4 regions of the Fictibacillus sp. 26RED30 genome follow, and region 4 is predicted to be linked to each of the others. Evidence: riboswitches for the same ligand, from Rfam matches in the RefSeq annotation. Region 4 holds a riboswitch; each other region holds the start of a gene.
What was found. Region 4 has a riboswitch for S-adenosylmethionine ahead of IHV11_RS15525 (LLM class flavin-dependent oxidoreductase). Riboswitches for the same ligand answer to the same signal wherever they lie in the genome.
Positions count from the first base shown of each region.

Region 1: another riboswitch for S-adenosylmethionine. It lies ahead of metK (methionine adenosyltransferase); the one in region 4 lies ahead of IHV11_RS15525 (LLM class flavin-dependent oxidoreductase).
Region 2: another riboswitch for S-adenosylmethionine. It lies ahead of IHV11_RS07305 (MetQ/NlpA family ABC transporter substrate-binding protein); the one in region 4 lies ahead of IHV11_RS15525 (LLM class flavin-dependent oxidoreductase).
Region 3: another riboswitch for S-adenosylmethionine. It lies ahead of IHV11_RS07845 (bifunctional homocysteine S-methyltransferase/methylenetetrahydrofolate reductase); the one in region 4 lies ahead of IHV11_RS15525 (LLM class flavin-dependent oxidoreductase).

Region 1 is NZ_JACZDV010000001.1:528,550-533,783, reverse strand. Features, by position in the region: gene IHV11_RS02635 (glycosyltransferase family 4 protein) at 1-633, shown strand, start outside; gene metK (methionine adenosyltransferase) at 908-2,113, opposite strand; SAM riboswitch class I at 2,278-2,408, opposite strand; gene pckA (phosphoenolpyruvate carboxykinase (ATP)) at 2,670-4,253, shown strand; gene IHV11_RS02620 (alpha/beta hydrolase family protein) at 4,322-5,119, opposite strand.
Region 2 is NZ_JACZDV010000001.1:1,422,475-1,427,708, forward strand. Features, by position in the region: gene IHV11_RS07295 (spore germination protein) at 1-992, opposite strand, end outside; SAM riboswitch class I at 1,153-1,269, shown strand; gene IHV11_RS07300 (alpha/beta hydrolase) at 1,378-2,184, shown strand; SAM riboswitch class I at 2,232-2,348, shown strand; gene IHV11_RS07305 (MetQ/NlpA family ABC transporter substrate-binding protein) at 2,475-3,296, shown strand; gene modB (molybdate ABC transporter permease subunit) at 3,612-4,268, shown strand; gene IHV11_RS07315 (hypothetical protein) at 4,408-4,971, opposite strand; gene IHV11_RS07320 (DUF3626 domain-containing protein) at 5,091-5,234, shown strand, end outside.
Region 3 is NZ_JACZDV010000001.1:1,520,101-1,525,334, reverse strand. Features, by position in the region: gene metH (methionine synthase) at 1-1,447, opposite strand, end outside; gene IHV11_RS07845 (bifunctional homocysteine S-methyltransferase/methylenetetrahydrofolate reductase) at 1,440-3,290, opposite strand; SAM riboswitch class I at 3,355-3,469, opposite strand; gene IHV11_RS07840 (NAD(P)-binding protein) at 3,471-4,109, opposite strand; gene IHV11_RS07835 (sirohydrochlorin chelatase) at 4,125-4,877, opposite strand; gene cobA (uroporphyrinogen-III C-methyltransferase) at 4,878-5,234, opposite strand, start outside.
Region 4 is NZ_JACZDV010000002.1:572,749-577,982, reverse strand. Features, by position in the region: gene IHV11_RS15535 (DUF817 domain-containing protein) at 1-562, opposite strand, end outside; gene IHV11_RS15530 (acyl-CoA dehydrogenase family protein) at 685-1,842, opposite strand; SAM riboswitch class I at 2,125-2,237, opposite strand; SAM riboswitch class I at 2,392-2,493, shown strand; gene IHV11_RS15525 (LLM class flavin-dependent oxidoreductase) at 2,612-4,003, shown strand; partial or broken gene IHV11_RS15520 (MetQ/NlpA family ABC transporter substrate-binding protein) at 4,032-4,841, shown strand; gene IHV11_RS15515 (hypothetical protein) at 4,950-5,126, shown strand.

The sequences.
Region 1 (5,234 bases), on a different contig from region 4:
GTTGACTGTATGATGTTCACACCTCAAAATCGAGATTTCCATGTTCGTGAAGAATATAAGATCACACAGAAGTATATCTTCTTGTTCGTGGGAAGACTAGCACCTGAAAAGGATCTAAACATCCTCAAAGAAATGATAGATAAGCTGCCATCCCCTTTGAGCGAGAATGTTCATTGGCTGATTGTGGGTGACGGACCAAGTCGACGTGATGTCGAACAGTGGGAAACTGAATATAGCAATGTAACATGTGCAGGCTATCTATCTGGAGAAGATCTTGCGCGGGTTTATGCTTCAGCCGACCTTTTCGTCTTCCCTTCTTCTACAGAGACGTTCGGCAATGTTGTTTTAGAAGCAGCTGCCTCTGGGTTACCTGCTATCGTGTGCGATTCTGGCGGAGTAGCTGAAATTGTTCAAGACGGTGTAACGGGTAGAATCTGCAAAGCTACAGAAGCTGACTCATTCATACAAAATATCGTTTCTATTATGGAAGATCCTATGCTCTTAGGCTCTATGAAACGAAAAGCAAGAAATTATGCGATGACTCAATCTTGGTCAGCTATTTTCGGGAACCTTTTAATGCAGTATGAAGAAGTTATTTATACGAAGAATAAAAATAAAACGATCATTGCGTAGCGGTGAATAGGTAAGAGGATATGAAAATACGAGGATAAAATAAAGCTATCTTCCAAATGAACATTAGCGATTAAGATGTTCGTTTGGAAGATACACAAATTTTTTTTACGAGGTAATCACAATTATATCCGCAGATAAAGAACATTTATCCGTAAAACTAGCGAATAATTCCGTACATAAAATTTTTTATCCGATTTTCGACATAACCTTCTAAACTAACCACTAAAAAAACCAGACTTCCAAAAGGAAGTCTGGTTTAACATGTTATATGTTATTAAATATTTGCTTGTTTCTTAAGCTCTGCAGCTTTATCTGTGTTCTCCCAAGGAAGGTTGATGTCAGTACGTCCAAAGTGGCCGTATGCAGCAGTTTGCTTGTAGATCGGACGGCGAAGATCAAGCATCTTAATGATTCCAGCCGGACGAAGGTCGAAGTTGTTGCGAACTAGTTCTACAAGAACTTCTTCAGAAACTTTACCTGTTTCAAACGTGTTTACAGCGATTGATACTGGTTGAGCAACACCAATTGCATAAGCAAGCTGAACTTCAACTTTGTCAGCAAGACCTGATGCTACGATGTTTTTAGCAACATAACGAGCAGCATAAGCAGCAGAACGGTCAACTTTAGTCGCGTCCTTACCAGAGAATGCACCACCACCGTGACGAGCATATCCACCGTATGTATCTACGATGATTTTACGGCCAGTAAGTCCAGCATCACCTTGTGGTCCGCCGATTACGAAACGGCCCGTTGGGTTGATGAAGTATTTTGTGTTCTCGTCGATTAGTTCAGCAGGAACAACCGGCGTGATTACTTTTTCTTTGATGTCTCTTTGAATTTCTTCAAGTGTGTTCTCAGGGTGGTGCTGAGTAGAAATTACGATTGTGTCAATACGTACAGGTTTGTCGTTCTCATCATATTCAACAGTTACTTGAGTTTTTCCATCTGGACGCAAGTAAGGAATCTCTTCAGACTTACGAACCTCTGTAAGACGACGAGATAATTTATGAGCTAGTGAGATTGGTAGAGGCATAAGCTCTTCTGTTTCGTTACAAGCATATCCGAACATTAGACCTTGGTCACCTGCACCGATCGCTTCGATCTCAGCATCTGTCATAGAACCTTCTCTTGCTTCAAGAGCTTGATCAACACCCATCGCGATATCAGCAGATTGCTCATCGATAGAAGTTAGTACTGCACATGTTTCAGAATCGAAACCATATTTGGCACGGTCATAACCGATTTCTTTAATTGTCTCACGTACAACTTTTGGGATGTCTACATAAGTAGAAGTTGTGATCTCACCTGCAACAAGTACAAGACCTGTAGTTACAGATGTTTCACATGCTACACGAGCATTTGCATCATTAGCTAAAATTTCATCTAGAATCGCATCTGAGATTTGGTCACAGATTTTATCTGGATGGCCTTCTGTAACGGATTCTGATGTAAATAAACGACGACTAACTTTTTTGGACAAGTTAATATCCTCCCTTTAACTGCTTTTGAGTATGATACGGTACTTTATTCTTATCTATTTTACACAGTTTATGTTCTTAACCTGAAAAAGGCATAAAAAAAGCCCTTCCCTGTCTCACATACATTCACGAGGGAAAAGGTTTATAAAACCAAAATGCCTTCAACCTCTTATTGTCCAAGGTTATTTTCACCTTGCAGGTTAGCACCTTTTCATTTCCAGTAGCGTTATTATTGCCACTTTCATGTCGGTTGCTGGGTTTCATAGGGCCTGTCCCTCCACCTACTCAGAATAAGAGTAGCCGTTCTCGAAATATGATAGCGTAATGCTTCACCTCTGTCAATAGAAAACCCTATGAATAGCAATAAGTTTGGAGTATTATATTCTATAGAATGAAAGCGTTTTAAATAAGATGGATAATTCACAACATTTTGTTCTTTTTTTCAGAAGTAAGAACTTTTTTGATGCACTTTCATAAAATAGTATACATTATTTAAATCAATGTGTTATACTAATTTTCGAATATATCACTCTAGGATAAAGGATGGTACTGTCTCATATGAATACATTGGAATTTACGACAACCTTAAACGATCTTGTGACCCGTGAAACAACTCACCAGAACTTACCTGTTCCGGTTTTAGTAGAAAAATCTCTTCAGCGCAACGAGGGCATCCTTACATCCACAGGAGCACTTCAAGCTACAACGGGGAAATATACAGGCCGTTCCCCTGAGGATAAATTTATCGTTGAAGATGCTTCCATTAAAGATTCAATCGATTGGGGAAAGGTAAATAAACCATTTTCACCAGAAAACTTTGATAAATTATACAAAAAAGTACTCCAATACTTAAGCAATAAAGAAGAACTATTCGTATTTAAAGGGTTTGCTGGTGCGGACCGCGAGTATCGCCTACCTATCCAAGTAATTAACGAGTATGCATGGCATAACCTTTTTGCTCACCAAATGTTTGTGCGCCCGAACCACGATGAGCTAGGTTCTCATGAATCTCAATTCACAGTGATTTCAGCACCAGGATTTCAAGCTAATCCGGCTGAAGATGGAACTAACTCAGAAACATTTATTATCGTCTCTTTTGAAAAGAAAATTGTCCTTATCGGTGGTACTGAGTACGCAGGTGAAATCAAAAAATCTGTATTCTCTGTCATGAACTACATTCTTCCTGAAAAAGGCATCCTATCTATGCACTGCTCTGCCAACGTTGGGAATGAAGGAGATGTAGCTTTATTCTTCGGACTATCTGGAACTGGTAAAACTACATTATCAGCAGATCCGAACCGTCGCTTAATCGGAGATGATGAGCATGGTTGGGCTAACACCGGTGTCTTCAATATCGAAGGTGGATGTTATGCTAAAACAATCGATCTTTCTAAAGAAAAAGAACCACAGATCTGGAATGCGATTCGTTTTGGAAGCGTTTTGGAGAATGTTATGATCGATTCAGTTACAAGAGAAGCAGATTATAAAGATTCTTCACTAACAGAAAACACACGTGCTGCTTATCCTGTTGATGCTATTCCTAATATTATTCAACCAAGTGTCGCAGGACACCCGAATACAATCATCTTCTTAACTGCTGATGCATTCGGTGTACTGCCTCCGATCAGCAAACTTACTAAAGAGCAAGCGATGTATCATTTCCTATCAGGATACACGAGCAAACTTGCAGGAACAGAAAGAGGCGTAACATCACCACAAGCTACTTTCTCAACTTGCTTTGGCGCTCCATTCCTGCCACTTCCTGCTACCGTTTATGCTGAGATGCTTGGCAAGAAAATTGATCAGCACAACGTTCAAGTTTACCTTGTTAACACAGGCTGGTCTGGTGGAGAGTACGGTATTGGAAGTCGTATGAACCTAGGTCATACACGTGCAATGGTGCAGGCTGCTCTAGAAGGCGAGCTTGCCTCAGTTGAAACAGTAGTAGATCCTATTTTTGGGCTTCATATCCCAACACATTGCCCTGGGGTACCAGACCAAGTTCTTCAACCGAAGAAAACATGGAGTGATCAAGACGCTTATGATGTGAAAGCGAAAGAACTTGCTGGTCAATTTAATGCGAACTTTGAAAAATTCAAGTCTGTATCAGCTGAGATTTCTCAAGCTGGACCGCTCGTTTAATACACGGAATAATGACCTTCCATTCTAGCAATGGAAGGTTTTTTCATTTATGAAAAGGAGCTAAAATCTCATTCAGCTCCTTTTCCATGTCCTTTCATCCATGCGCATAAAGCATATGTAATCTTCCGGTTCTCTTTTGGAGGAAAATAATGGGTGTATTCAGGATAGATCCATGTTTCACATGGCTTTTTGAGTTCTTTTAATCTTTTTTCTATCTTAAGTGTGTGTTCGACGGTTACATTCTCATCCTTCATACCGTGAATGCAAAGTAAGGGTGTATCTAATTCTTCACAATAATTAAGCGGCGATCGCCATTCAAATTCTTCTGGATATTTCTCTGGTGTTCCTCCAATAACTCTCTTCATCATCCTGCGCAGATCCTCTCTCTCTGCATACGTGATAGCCATATCAGTCACACCGCCCCATGTTACGACAGAACGTATCTCAGGATATTTCATTGCCGTAAACAATGCCATAGGACCGCCACGAGAAAATCCGAACACATGAATATCCTCTTCATCTACTTTTGGAAACTGCTTCAAAACTTCATAAGCTGCAAATGCATCTGTTCGATCTTCCCCAGCAAAATCTTCGTTGCCTTCCCCCCCTAGATTTCCACGATAATAGGGAGCCATCACAACAAATCCTTGTGAGGCAAACTGAATGATCCTAGCAATTCTGACCATGCCAACGGACTTGATTCCGCCCCTGAGATAAAGGAAACCCGGAAAAGGTCCTTTCCCTTCTGGTAATGCTGCTAGTCCTTTTATTTTTAACCCATCATTTAAATAAGTAACTACATACAAACGAATGGTAGGATGCGGAGAAGGAAATCGCTGCCACTCTATCATTTTTGCCTTTTTCATTCCTACACTCCTTTATTTTTGTGGGCAAACACACATTTGCACCAATCACATACATTATTACATAAAAGTCATGACTTCATTCCTATGTGCAGGAGGATCCAATATGAAATATTTC
Region 2 (5,234 bases), on a different contig from region 4:
TTACGTGAAGCCACAAGTGTAGCTAGAAGGTTTTCTGGAATCATCTCATAATGAAACGTTAAAACAGCTACATAAAGCGGCGAAGATAACACAGAGAACATAACCGCCATCAATCTGATCAATCGAATAACAGAAGCGAGCGTCCAATTGAGAAAATAATCTTCAAATGCCGAAAAGAACTCTACGATCGTTGTTGGACCAGTCAATGCATGTGGTGATCCGTCAGCCATAATCGCCACTTTTCCTTCAGATAGAACACTCGCCACTCGATCTGGTCGTTCTGTATCGATGAGCTGTGGAAAAGGAGAGTTCTCGTTGTCTGAAATCATTTGATTGATATAAGAACTATCTACGACATGGTCGTATTCGATATCGTTAACACGCTGAATAGCGGTATTCACATTTTCTTCATCAGCGATTCCGTCGATGTAGATAATTGCTACTCTCGTTTTTGAAAGTTTTCCAACCCTAACTTCTTTTACTGTAAATTCTGGAATGGGAAGTCGTTTGCGAATTAAATTTAGGTTGGTATCTAATGATTCAACGAATGCTTCCTTTGGGCCAACAACGCTAAATTCAGTTTCAGGAATCGAGATCTGTCTGTTTTCAGTTGATAGACTCGGAACGAGCAAACCTTCAGGGTCGTCTTTGTTCATTTGAATGAGAATGAAGCCTGCTGTTACTTTGTTCGCGATGTCATGAACATCATTCGTTTTGACCATTCCATCTAACGGTAGATGCTTCTGAATATCGTCTAAGTTTTTAAGAGGGATTTCTGTTATATACGGTAATAAATCACGATGAACAAATTCAGGATTTACAAGGGTTTTATAATAAGAGATATAAAATGTGCTGAGTGATGATTGCTTAACGGTAGAAAAGTCAGCGGAAGCCGTTAGCTTTTTCATAAGCTCTGGGAATGTCAATGAATCTTTTGTAGAAACGCTATTTGATTCTTGTTGTTTTTTCTTTTTCTTCTTAAAAAATATCATTGATATCACCCGTTCGTTATTACGTCGTGAAACTACTACATTTGTTTAGCATTTCCTAGGTACATAAATATATTCTGTAAGGTTGAATGTGCCGTTATGGTATATAACATTGACAACCATTAACAATTAGCCTATGATTATCATTAAATTAATAACCAAACTCTTATTAAGAGCAGGTGGAGGGAATTAGCCCTATGAAGCCCGGCAACCATCGGATGAACTTTGTTTTGACCGAAACGGTGCTAAATCTAACAGCAGTTTTGCTGAGAGATGAGAGAACGAACGGATTTTAAGTATGGAACCGTGTTCTCTAAGTGAACACGGTTTTTTTTCGTCTATGATGCTTGATAAGTGAATTTCAATAGAGAAAAAAGGAGTGGGTGATATGGTTACGTCGGATTGTATATCGTGGAAAGGGAGAAAATTGGCTTACACTATTCATTTTCCTAAATGGAGCGTTGAAGGTGAAAAGAAGTTCCCTTTGATCATCATTTGCCACGGTTTTACGAGTACACGAATTGGAGTAGACCGTCTGTTTGTAAAAACAGCTCAAGCACTTGTTAAACATGGGTTTGCTGTACTGAGGTTTGATTATGCTGGCTGCGGTGAGAGTGAAGGGGAATATGGAGATAATGAGTTTGCTTGTTTTATTGATCAGACGAAAGAAGCAATTTCATTTGGAAGCAAACTGACATGTATTAATGAGCATGCCATAACACTAATCGGACATAGTTTAGGTGGGGCTGTTGCGGTTTGCACGGCAGCGGATGATGAAAGAATTAATAATGTGATCACTTGGTCCGCTGTAGGGAATCCCTTTGCTGATATCAAAGAAATCGTTGGTTACAATGGTGAGCATCCTGTAATTGATCATTTAGGATATGCCATAACGGAAGAATTTTTACTTTCTCTTCAAGCTTTCTCCCCATTAGAAGCTATCAAAAAGTTTAGAGGAAGCGCATTATTTATTCATGGAACGGGTGACCCAGTAATTCCTTCAGATTACTGTTCGGTCTATTATAAAGAATCAAAGAAGGTTAAAGGCGGGTCAAAATCTATGGAACTAATCGAAGGCGCAAATCATACGTATTCTTCCATTAAGCATTTTGATCTTCTCATAAGATCTACTTCTGAATGGTTGTTAAAAAACGATAAAGAATCTGTTCAGAATAATTTGAAAAAAAGTGTTTGACTTTCCTTTGAATACCTGTAATAATACAAAGTAATTTGATAGGAATACTCTTATTGAGAGCAGGTGGAGGGAATTAGCCCTATGAAGCCCGGCAACCATTCATGTTGAACAGCCAACATGAAAACGGTGCTAAATCTAACAGTGGTCACACTGAGAGATGAGAGGATAATCGGAAATTTTTTTCGAAAAGCCTTCTGTCTCTTTTATGAGATCAGGAGGTTTTTTTTACCACCTCTTACAAGAGCTTTTATCAAAGAATATATAGAAACTAATGGATAGGGGATCAGAACATGAAAAGAATCATCCAAGTATTACTCGCAAGTTTGGCAGTATTCGTATTAGCAGCTTGTGGCTCATCTACAAGTGGTGGAGAAAAAACAGAAAAGCTAGTAGTTGGAGCATCAAATGTACCGCATGCTGAAATATTAGAAGAAGCGAAGCCGCTTTTAGAGGAAAAGGGCATAGAATTAGAAATTGTGAAATTCCAAGACTATATCTTACCGAATAAATCACTTTATGAAAAAGAAATAGATGCAAACTATTTTCAGCACATTCCATATTTAACTCAGCAAGTGAAAGATAATCCGAAGTATAAATTTGAAAACGCCGGAGCTGTTCACTTAGAGCCGATGGGTGTTTACTCAAAAAGACATAAATCATTAAAAGACATTCCAAATGGTGGGAAAGTAATTCTAAGCAATTCAATTGCTGAGCACGGTCGTATCCTTTCAATTTTTGAAGCAGAAGGACTAATCAAACTAAAAGAAGGAAAAGGGTATGAAGCACAGATAAGCGACATTGTAGAAAATCCAAAAAACCTAGAATTTGTAGCAGATATTGATCCTGGTCTTTTAACAAAAGCTTATGAGAACGATGAAGGCGATGCGATCGTCATTAACACTAACTATGCGATTGATGCAGATTTGAACCCGAAGAAAGATTCAATCGCACTTGAAGGATCCGATTCACCATTTGCGAATATCATCACAGTTCGTGATGGCGACAAAGAGAAGAAATCTATCAAAACGTTGTTAGAAGTGCTTCATTCAAAAGAAATTACCGATTTTATTGATAAAGAGTACAAAGGTTCAGTGCTAGCTGTTAAAGAATAAGGATGAATTAGCTGACTAGATGGGTGAAATCCACTCATCTAAGCAGCTTTTTTCATTTACAGATGTTTTTAAGGCATCCGATGAGCATTTTTTTTGAAAATTAAGTCTAAATAAGAAAAATTAAGTCTTACTCAGAAAAATTAAGTCGTTCTGATCATTGATTAAGTCAAACTAGACATGAATTAAGTCTAAACTCAAAAATAAAGGTCATTCGACAATATCAGCATCTTTCATCACCAGCAATGAGCGATATGATATGATGAAGACAGATGAATACAACATATAAATCAATGGAATAAGCGGGTGGAAAAGGAAATGGCAATAGATTTTTGGTCACCGGTCAAATTATCACTTGGCATAGCGGTGACAGCTTCACTGATTGTGATCCTAGCCGGCTTATTTTTCGGAAGGATCATGGCTCACCAGAAGTTTAAAGGGAAAACGTTAATCGAAACAATATTTCTACTTCCGCTCGTACTACCCCCAACGGTGATAGGTTTCTTGTTAATCGTTTTGTTCGGTCGAAATGGTCCCGGGGGACAGCTTGTAGAGTGGCTCTTTAATCAGCCGATCATGTTTACATGGTGGGCAGCCGTTATTGCGTCTGCAGTTGTGGCATTTCCACTCATGTATCAATCCGCAAAAGCCGGGTTTGAATCTATTGACGCAGACATCGAAAACGCAGCGCGAGTAGATGGAGCTAATGAGTGGGATGTATTGCGAAAAATCTCTGTTCCATTATCTGTTAGAGCTATCACATCAGGTGCTATTCTAAGTTTTGCTCGCGCACTAGGTGAGTTTGGTGCAACATTAATGTTTGCCGGAAACATACCTGGAAAAACACAAACGATATCCACCGCAATCTATATCGCGATCGAATCAGGAAATATGGATCTTGCATGGATGTGGGTAGGAAGTGTTATTGGTATATCATTTTTAATGTTAGTCGCTGTAAATCGCATAAGAACTTAGCATGAAAAAGGATATGCAATGATTTTGAAACAACACACATTGGTATAAAACCATTCTCCTCACAGCAAGTGAATGATGAAAACACAGCTTCTCTAAAGAGGGCTGTGTTTTTTTAAGGCTCTCATCCCATGTGATGTACTTATTCGCTTTTTTCTATACTTACCGCAAACTTACTATGAGAAAGATATTTCAATCGAATGGATTTGCCTTTGAAATGATCTTTGTAAGTCTTAGCCTTGATATTCAAATGTGCTACATTAATTTTTTTATTATCAATCATTATGGAAGAGACATAGTCAGGACCATTTTTCGAGCCATACGTTAAAGAGGAAGGAATTCCTTCTACCACGTTGAATTTTCTAGCTTCATAGTCACCAATATCTTCGTAGAGTTGAAATACGGTGTGTGCAAAAGCAATCGCAGCTGCAATGGTTCCAATGATTACAACCGGAATAAGTAGGCGTTCTATCCAGTTGTGTATTCTTGAATAACTGGCAACAACGCCAATAAATAATGATAGCAGAGACATAGCCAAAAAAAGGAAAAGCTCCGTCAGAACAAGGTGATCTTGAAATACTGTCGAAGATAAAAATAAACTTATAGCAGAGAATAGCAGAATCACCAAAAGTATGATGAGAGGAATTGTACTCGGGGTCCTAAAGCTTCGAGATCCTGTAATTCTTTTCTTTTTTCGATAACCCATAATGATCCTCTCCTTTATAAAATATATTCCTTAAAGCTAAACCACTATTCATGAGCGTGAAGAGTCACTTCATTGGTTCTTGAATAACATCATTTACAGATGGAAACGGAGATTATTATATGAAATTAACTGGTGCCCAACAATCTGCAATAGATTATGTTGAGAGTTATGCTGCAAGACATAAGGACGATGCTCAAGCAACGATTCAACATTTATTAAGAATGTCTAACATAACCACTGAAGTCTTTCATAAGGCAGTCCAA
Region 3 (5,234 bases), on a different contig from region 4:
CATACGATCTCTTAGCGATTTCCAGTTTCCGTTCTGCAGATATACCCATACCTGTTTCATCTATCGTTCCGACAACGACTGCCGCTCCATATTTATGAAGAAGCGGGATTACCTTCTCAAACCGTTCTTCACCGTCTTCTAAATTAATAGAATTGATGATGGCTTTACCTTGTGAATACTTTAACGCTAGCTCGATAACATCTTCATCCGTTGAATCGAAAACAAAGGGAATTTTAACCTTCTTAACCGCTTCTTTCATAAACGCTTCCATGTCGCATAATTCATCCCGGTCAGGGTCAGCTAAACAAACGTCGAGTACATGAGCACCGCCTTTTACTTGAGCCCTTGCAATTTCAGCCGCTTCTTCAAATTCCCCTTCAGCAATCAACCGTTTAAATTTACGAGATCCGATAACATTTGTTCTTTCTCCTACCATAATCGGTCTTAACGTCGGATCATCATAGATGAATGGTTCAATTCCTGAAACCATATGAGTTTCGTTTACTTGCAGGTCACGTGGTTGATAGTTCTTCATAGCTTTTGATAATGCTTTAATATGAGCAGGTGTAGTACCGCAGCAACCACCCACCACATTCAGCCATCCTTTTTCTGCAAACCCAGATAATTTAGTAGCCAATGAGTCTGGTGTTTCATGATAATTTCCTTCTTCATCTGGTAGTCCTGCATTCGGATAACAGCTCACTGCTGATGTAGACAGACTTGATAGAGAGCGAATGTGATCTTGCATGAATTCAGGCCCTGTTGCGCAGTTCAACCCAACGGCAAGAGGATTCATGTGTTTTAACGATATATAAAAAGCCTCAATCGACTGTCCAGCAAGTGTGGTTCCCATCGGTTCAATCGTTCCAGAAACCATCAGTGGGATTCTTTTTCCCGTTTGTTCAATAGCTTGCTCGATCCCTAAAAAGCCAGCTTTTACATTCAGCATATCTTGGCTTGTCTCTAAGAGAAGAAGATCTGCACCTCCGTCAATCAATCCTCGTGCTTGTTCGGCATATGCATCTCTTAACAGATCAAACGTCGTACCGCCCGTAACACTGAGCGTTTTTGTGGTCGGTCCGAGTGAACCGGCAACAAAACGCGGCCACTTTTCTGTTGAAACAGTATCAGCGGCTTTCCTTGCTATTTCTGCTCCAAGCTTATTGATCTCGTATGCTCTATATCCTAGTTCGTATTCATCCAGTACAAGATTCGTGCCCCCGAATGTATTCGTTTCAATGATATCAGCGCCCGCCTCAAGATATTTATAATGAATGGATTCGATAACATCAGGTGCCGTTACATTTAGATACTCATTACAACCGTCATAAGCTTCACCGCCAAAATCTTCTGGAGTGAGTTCCGCTTCTTGAAGCATCGTTCCCATCGCACCATCCATGATTAAGATCTTTGATTTTAGCTGTTTTTCTATTGATGACTTAGGCATTCTGTGACCTCCTGGTTAAAAGTGATGGATGGTTAGCTCGTGCATATTGTGCTAATTCTACGGTTAGCTCGTACCGCATAAATGGTGTGATCAGATAGATGCCGTTAAAGAGTTCCATAGCTGTGTCTAATAACGACTTGGCAATCAATAAGCCTTCTTCGCACGCCTGTTGTGGATCATCTTTATACTTGCCCATGCGATCACGTACAGAATCAGAAAGTTTGATGCCAGGAACTTCATGGTGAAGAAACTCTGCGTTTCGTGAAGAGGTTAACGGCATGATTCCAATATAGATCGGTTTATCAATGTGCTTTGTAGCCTCATACGTTTCAATTAGTCTTTGCTCTGAAAAAACAGGCTGGCTGATAAAGTAATCTGCGCCATATGCGATTTTCTTCTCTAACCGCTCAACGGCTTTATCCATGGACCGGATGTTTGGGTTAAAAGCCGCTCCGACCGTAAAGGATGTTTTTTCGCCAAGTTCTTTCCCTGATAGAGATAATCCTTTATTAAACTGCTTGATGAGCTTGATCAGTTCAAATGAAGTGACATCATATACAGACGACGCACCTGGGAAATCTCCGACGCTTGCGGGATCTCCAGTTACAGCTAGTATTTCATGAATCCCATGCGTGTGAAGCCCCATCAAATGAGACTGAAGACCGATTAAATTTCTATCGCGGCACGTAATATGAACGAGCGGACGAAGGTTAAGTTGGGACTGCACAATGGACCCTAGTGCAGAGTTACAAACACGGGGTGAAGCAAGCGAGTTATCAGCGAGGGTAAGTGCATCGATTCCCGCTTCTTTTAACGCCTTTGCTCCTTCCATAAAACGTGACGTATCTAATTTACGTGGTGGATCTAGTTCAACAATAATGGATTGCTTCTTCTTTACTACTTCACTTAATGGTACATATTTCGATTTTGATGCTGTCTGTATGACAACTTTTCGCTTTCTTTGTTTCACTTCTTTTTCTGTTACAGGTTCTAAGTTTTTAAGTTCACTAGAGAAGGCATGTATATGAGCAGGCGTCGTACCACAACATCCGCCTAGTAGACGAACTCCTTGCTGCCTGAACAAACGGGCACATTCTTTAAAATAGTCAGCGTCCCCCTCATAATTAAAACGGCCATCTGTATAAGAAGGAAGCGATGCATTAGGAAACGCTGAAAGAATTGCCTTATTTGGTAATGCAACTTCTTCAAGCGTCATCAGCATGTGATAAGGCCCTAGACGACAGTTTAATCCCACAACATCAGCACCAATGTTCTCTAAAGAGGTCAAAGCTTCTGAAATGGGAGTGCGGTCCTGCATAAAGCCGACTTCCTGTAATGACACTTGAGCAATAATCGGAAGTGATGTTTCTTTTCTAGCAATTTGTAAAACCGTTTCTAATTCTTCAAGGTCATAATAGGTTTCTAATTGGATGCCATCTACATTCTCCATCAACAAACAATACAGCTGCTCGCGAAAACTGCGCTTGATCTCATCAAGAGAAATGCTATTTGGTTTTATACCGCGTATGCCACCGATCGTACCTACAACATATTCTTTATGAGCAGCTTTTCTGGCGATCTGAACAGCCGCTTTATTAATCTCTTTTACGTGATCTTGAAGCCCATAGCGTTCGAGCTTTGAATAGTTCGCTGCATACGTATTGGTTTGAATGATATCAGCACCTGCATCTAAATAAGCACGATGGATATTATAGATCTGCTCTTCTTGAGAAAGATTTAACTCTTCGTAACAAAAGTCGGATCCGTACGAATACAGAAGGGTTCCCATCGCCCCATCACCGATTAATATCTTGTTTTGTTTTAAGTCTGTGATTAAACTCATGACAGCCTCCTATATAAAAAATAAAAAGCCTTCTATAAAAGAAGACTTTTTGAGCGTCGGGGTCTTCTTATCTTTACAAGTTCAAGAATTGAACTTGCAGGAATTAGCACCTTTTCAGCTAGTAGCTGCTGGTTGCTGAGGTTTCATAGGGCCGCTCCCTCTACCTCTCTTGATAAGGATTTATTCATTTATTGGTTCGTTTACTAAATTGCGATCTATTTTCTTTATTAATTCCTGTTTATACGCGCGTTGCTTTTCTTCGTTATATAAAAAGGACCGATCTGTTAGCTTTGTTAATAAGTCTTTTCGATTTTTTTCCGGATATTCCTTCTTAATGATAGATCTACATTGAAATAAAAAATCTAAATACGTTTCATAGTCTTCACTGTATTTTTGTTGAAGCTCTTTTTTTATCGATTTAGATAAACTTGGACTAGCTCCAGAAGTAGAAACTGATAAAATGAGTTTCCCTCTCTTTACGACACTAGGAACAATAAAGTTACCCAGGTCTGGTTGGTCAACAACATTCACAAGCTGTTTCGAAGTTGTTTGTTCTGCAATCCAAGAATTCATCTCTTTACTATTGGTTGCAGCAATGATTAGAAACGCTTCTTCCAAATCTGCACGTTCCACTTCTCTTTCGATCCAAGTCAGCTTTCGTTCAGCATGCCATTCTTGAATTTCTTTAACAGCTGCTGGGCTGATTACTGTAATTATTGCCTCTTCATTCAATAAATCATTAATTTTACGATGTGCTACTAGACCACCGCCAGCTACTACAACCGTTCTACCAGACAAATTTATGTGAATAGGATACATAGCATTCCTCTCTTTTTAAGAACATGCATACTTCTTTGTTTCAAGTGTTTCATGGATACGCGTGAGTAAAACGTCTTTAAGGATAGGATGGTAGCCAAGGGTGTCACAAAGAGCTACGTTTTGTGTGGTCTGCTGCTGATAGCGAGTTATCGTATGTTTCATCCCATTTATTAATAGTCCTGAAAATAGAAGATAAGGCACAACGATAACCTGCTCATATGATTCGCTACTACTCCAGAGTGCTTCCTCAAAGCTTGGTTCTGAACCAGTTAGAAAACAAGCTTGAATACTAGGAATTCCATAATGATTTTGAACGTTAGATGCTATTGCTTCTAGGTCCCGCTTTACATCTTGATCGGTGCTACCTCTGCCCACTAGAAGGACATGTGAATTTTTTCTTAACGTAACTGCGCTTTTGATGATCTTCTCCCATAACAAATGGGAAATGGCTTCATGTACACCGAAAGGGCGTCCGTAATTCACTTCAACTTCTGGATATGTAGCCTGCAGTTGCTGAAGTTCTTTCGGTATGTCTTTTTTTATATGGTTCGCACTTAATAAGAACACAGGAATGACAGAGATGCTTGTTGCTCCTTTTTCTATACAGGTTTCAAACCCTTGAGCGATAGAGGGTTCACTAAGCTCTAGAAAACAAATCTCCTTAATGGACACATCAACTTGAGCCATACAGAGTCTCACAAATTCTTCTGCTTCCATACGTCCTTTTTCCAATCTTGTACCGTGACAGATAAAGAGCAATGCCTTCATTTACAATGCCTCTCTAACGTCAGCAAGCTTATTCCGTTCATCGTTCAGCTGTTCAAACCATTTCAGTTCACTGCGAAGACGAACGACCTCACCAACAATGATCATACTGGGATTCTCAATATGTTCTCTAACCACAATATCTTCAATCGTATCGAGTGTACCTGTAACGGTTCGTTGACTTTCTAAGGAACCCCATTGAACGAGAGCAACGGGTGTTTCTTTACTTTTTCCGTTTTTCGTTAACTGTTCGCAAATATAACCTAGGTTGCCCACTCCCATATAGATCGCTAACGTATCAATACCGTTCGCTAGACTTTCCCATTTCAGTTCATCTTCTTCGCCTTTTTTGCGATGACC
Region 4 (5,234 bases):
AAAGAAGGATCGGCATTCTATAGACGCGTTCGTTGATCGTATAATGAACAACCGTCTTATAAAAGATAGGGAATAAAAGCAGAATTAGAATCCATCTGGCATCAAATAAGTAATGATGAGTAAAAAAGTTAAAGTAGATTAGTACGCATATTCCAAAAGAAAAGAGGGGATTCGGCCAGCCCTTAATCTGAAGGTCTAACCTCCGCCAGCTTTGGCAAATATAACTCGCAACACTTGCATACATAAAACCGCTGTAAAGAGGTACACCGTAGATCTTAGAATAAGCCTCTTCAGGATAGCTCCAAGACCCCATGTGAACTTTAAATAGCTCTAGAGCAAGTCCGATCAAGTGAAAGACACAGATGACTTTAAGTTCATCTATCGTTTCAAGTTTCGTTACGATCATGGCAACTTGTGTAAGGAGACAAAGAAGGAGTATGAAATCGTATCGAGGGATGAACGGAATGCTGACGAATTTTGAAAGAGCTAACGCACCAAAGATGATGACTGGAAAGATGCAAGAAAGTGCTTGTAAATAAGTGAATGTAAGAAGCGCTCTCAAATTAAACCACCCTTTTATGAGTTGATATGGAAATATATTGTATCCATAATAACCTATGGTGATCTAAATCTCATCATATAAAAAAATGTTTAGTTTAACATGAATCTGTCAGTTGACTTCTTTTACTTAAGCGCTGCATCCGCTAACGAATAGACGATCGCATCATCTGTTGGTGGATTATGAAGGCCGGCTCTTACATCTCGAAAATGCCGCTGAAGCGGATTTTGTACAGAAAGACTACGAGCCCCAACGATTCTCATCGCGAGATCAACGACCCTGTTTGCACTATTTGTTACAGAATGTTTAACGGCAGCGAGTTCTGTACCTAGATTTTGACGTTGTTCAGGGTGGTTTACCCATTTTTCAGCAACTGCATGAAGGATCGTTCTAGCTTGGAATAGCTCAAGTTCTATCTTTCCAATCTTTCTTCTCACCTCTGGTACGTCTGAGATAGGTCCCGATAAAGTGTTAGGGCTATACTCTGACGCAAATTCAATCGCGTAATTCCGCGCTGCTCTTGCGATGCCTAGGTATACAGCAGGCACCTGAAGATACCAGCCTTTAGGTATGAGGTTCTTCCCATCCTCTACGACTAGAAGATTTTCCTCACGTACATAAACGTCTTTCAAAAGGAGGTCATCACTTTTTGTTCCTCTCATAGAGATGCTGTCCCATGTTTCTTTTACAAAAACCCCTTTTTCCCGATGGTCCACTAAGAAAAATCCTTTATGATTAGTTTCTGAGATGGTAGCCGTAATGACTGAGTAATCTAGAGCTTCTGCCATAGAAGTAAAAGCTTTGCTTCCGTTGATCAACCATCCATCTGCTTTCTTGACCGCTGTTGTTGTAGGAATACCGCCTCGAGACGGACTTCCCGTCGCACGCTCTGTTTGTGCCAAGTTAATGAGTGCTTTTTGTTCAACAATTTTCCGGCTAAGATCAGCGAACGAGTTACCATTCCAATGCCGATTTTCTGCCGCCTCTAAAAGAGTACCGAGATGCCACCCAAGAGAGAGGGCAGTAGGAGCATCTCCCTCAGCTAAGTGCTCTTGAATGGTTAAGAACTCAAGTAGATTCAACCCTTTACCACCATATTCTTTTGGAATGGTAAGAGAAAGAAAGCCAGCATCCTTCAAATCTTGAAAGTTCTCATAAGGAAAAACGCCTTCTTGATCTACAAAATCTGCACGTTTCTTAAAAATTTCTTTTAGTCCTAGAGCGGTACTAACCGCTTCTTCAAAATGATCTATCTCAGTGGCTTTTCTCAAAGGTAAGCTCATAGTTCCCTCCTAAATTTTTTCAGTAAGGTTTTAGTAGATTGGTTTTGTTATTAGACATCTTTGATAGGTTGATTGGAGCGCAAGGTGCGAGACTCCTGTGGGACAAGCGGTCAGGTGAGACCCTTAAGGGCGCGAAGCGGCAAGGGGCTCACCGATTGCCCCACGGAAAGCGAGCACCTGGAGCGCAAATCATACGCTCACAAGTACAGCGAAGGACACCAAAAACAAAAAAGCCCTCTTTCAAAGACGAAAGAGGACGTAGATTCCATATGCTTACACGCTCTCTCATCTATCAGACATTCAAAAAAACATCTGCTGGAATTAGCACCTTTCTTTATAAAAAGCGGTTGCTGCAGGATCGTAGGACCAGTTCCTCCCCTGACTCTTGATAAGATATATTATTTAATTATTAGTCATCACTATAGAGGAAAAAGCAAACCACTGTCAACTAAAAACTGATTGTTAAGAAAATTATTTTATTTCTATAAATTCCATTGACAGTCTATTTTTATTCCTGTATATTTCGTAACTAAATTGAATAATATCGATTCCTTATCGAGAGAGGTGGAGGGACTGGCCCTTTGAAGCCTCGGCAACAACTATTTTTAGGATTGTGCCAATTCCAGCAGGCGAAAGCTTGAAAGATAAGAGGAAATCTATATACGTATGTTTATTTCACGTATTTTTAAACCTCTTCTCATCACTGAAGAGGTTTTTTTATTTTCTCTTGGAGCGGGGTACAAAAAAAATTGGAACGGAGGAATTTATTTTGAGTAAAGAAATTTTGTTAAACGCGTTTGAGATGACAAGTGCCATGCACAATTCTCATGGCCTTTGGAAGCACCCGGAGAACAAGAGACATAGAAGTTATAAGGATCTGAACTATTGGATCGAGTATGCGAAGCTTTTAGAAAGAGGAAAGTTTGACGCTGTATTTTTTGCGGATGTGTTAGGGATTTATGACGTTTATAAACAAAGTAAAGCTCCTTCTATTCGCGATGGGCTTCAAGTTCCATTAAACGATCCGGCACTTCTCGTGTCGGCCATGGCAAGCGTAACAGCGAACCTGTCATTTGCCGTGACGGTGAGTACAACATATGAACAGCCATTTGGCAACGCGCGTCGTTTTTCTACTTTAGACCATCTAACGAATGGGCGAATCGCATGGAATGTAGTCACTTCTTATCTGCCAAACGCGGCGAGGAATTTTGGATTGCAGAATATGATCAAGCACGATGAACGGTATAACATCGCGGATGAATATTTGGATGTTTCGTATAAGCTTTGGGAGAGCAGCTGGGAAGATGGAGCTGTTGTAGAAGATGTTGAAAACAATAAATTAGTGGATCCCGGTAAGGTACATGAGATCAATCATGAGGGGCAATACTTCAGCGTTGAAGGACCTCACTTAAGCGAGCCTTCTCTGCAGCGGACACCTGTGATCTACCAGGCGGGAACGTCTGAGCGTGGCCGTGATTTTGCGGCAAAGCATGCGGAGTGTATCTTTGTAGGTGGTCCAACACCAGAGAGAATTCGCTTTTATGCTGACGATATCCGTAAGCTCGCTGCAAAACACGGCCGAAATCCAGAAAACATTAAAATCTTTTCTTTTTTAAACGTGGTGGTAGGAAGAACCACTGAGGAAGCCGAGGAAAAATTTAAAGAGTATGCAAGTGTTTGGAGTGCTGATGCTGCAAAAGCTCAATATGGAGCAAGTGGATATGATATCGCGGAATATGAAGATTTAGATCCGGAACTTCCATTCTCGTACAATAAATCAACAGAAGGCGGACATTACAAGGCCGCTACGCTCACTACGGATGCTCCTAAACCGTTAACAATAGGTGAGGTATTGAATCGCTTCGAGTCACCTGACAGAGGTAGTTTTATAGTCGGCAATCCAGAAGAGGTAGCGGATGGTATACAAAAGCAGTTCGAAGAGTCTGGGGTGGATGGTTTCAACCTTAATCACCTCGTAACACCAGGAGACTTAGAAGCTTTCGTGGAGCTTGTTGTACCTGTTCTTCAAGAAAGAGGACTCTATAAAAAAGAGTACAACAGTGGCACGCTTCGTGAAAAACTATTCTCACCCGGACAACCGCTACTGCCAAACGATCATCCTGCAGCTAGATTTAGACCGGTGCTAACGGAAAGTAAATAAATAGAGAGTGAGTGAGGAGAGAAAACATATGAAACGATTTAACTTATTTCTTACAGCAGCTTTATTAATCGGCGTTTTAGCGGGATGTGGCGCTTCGGGTGAAAAAGAAAGTAAAGAGATCACGCTCGGCGCAACTGTGCCTTACAGCGACATGCTTGAAAAAGGTGTGAAGCCATACCTAGAGAAAAAAGGATACAGCGTTGAAGTGAAAGAGTTTAATGATTATGTACAACCGAACATCTCTTTAAAGAGCGGTTCGCTAAATGCAAACCTGTTTCAGCATAAAGTGTACATGGACGCTTTTTCAGAAGAGAATGATATGAAACTAGCTTAAGTTGTTACCGTACCCACTGCACCAATCGGTATCTATTCTAAAAAATTCAAGTCTATAGACGAAATCAAGCCTGGAAGTACGGTTTCACTAGCCAATGATCCTACGAATTTAGCAAGAGGACTTACTGTTTTGAGAGACAATGGACTAATTGAGATCGATTCTTCAGCAAACCCGTTAAGAGTCTCAGAAAAAGATGTGACAAAAAATCCAAAGAACTTGAAGTTCCAGCCTGTTGAAGCTGCTCAAACTCCAAGAACGCTAGACTCGGTAGATCTAGCTGCGGTAAACGGAAACTTTGCAATTTCATCGGGTCTAGATCTAAAGGATGCGCTTGTAAAAGATAAACTTCCAGAGGAGATCATCAATCGAATCGTTGTGCTAGAGAAAGATAAGAATTCACAGCTGGCAAAAGATCTTAAAGACGCAGTAGAATCCGACTCGTTCAAAAAAGTCATACAAAGTGATTTTGAAGAGTTTCATAAGCCAGATTGGATGAACAAGTAACTCCATAAAAAATCAGCTTATTATTTCGTGGAAATGCTGTACGAAAGCCGTTACCAACTCTCTTAAATGCTCATAGAATACGTTATGTTGACTCAAGGGGGGATTAATATGAGTAACTGCCCGCACTGTGGCCTTTTCCGATACGATTTAAGTGGCTGTATCTGTTCTGATAAAGATTTTAATAGTGATTGGAATCAAAGATACATTGAAGAAATCTTCAATCCAAACAACAATCAGGTGAATGGATCTAAAAAGACGAGACGTCAGAATCTCTTAGATCTGTAAGAACAATAAGACTTATTTATTCTTACTATAAACGTTAAAAAGCCGACTTAATGATTTGTTTTTCTGCAGATCTTGAGTTGGCTTATTTTATTTGAAATCAAACAAAAC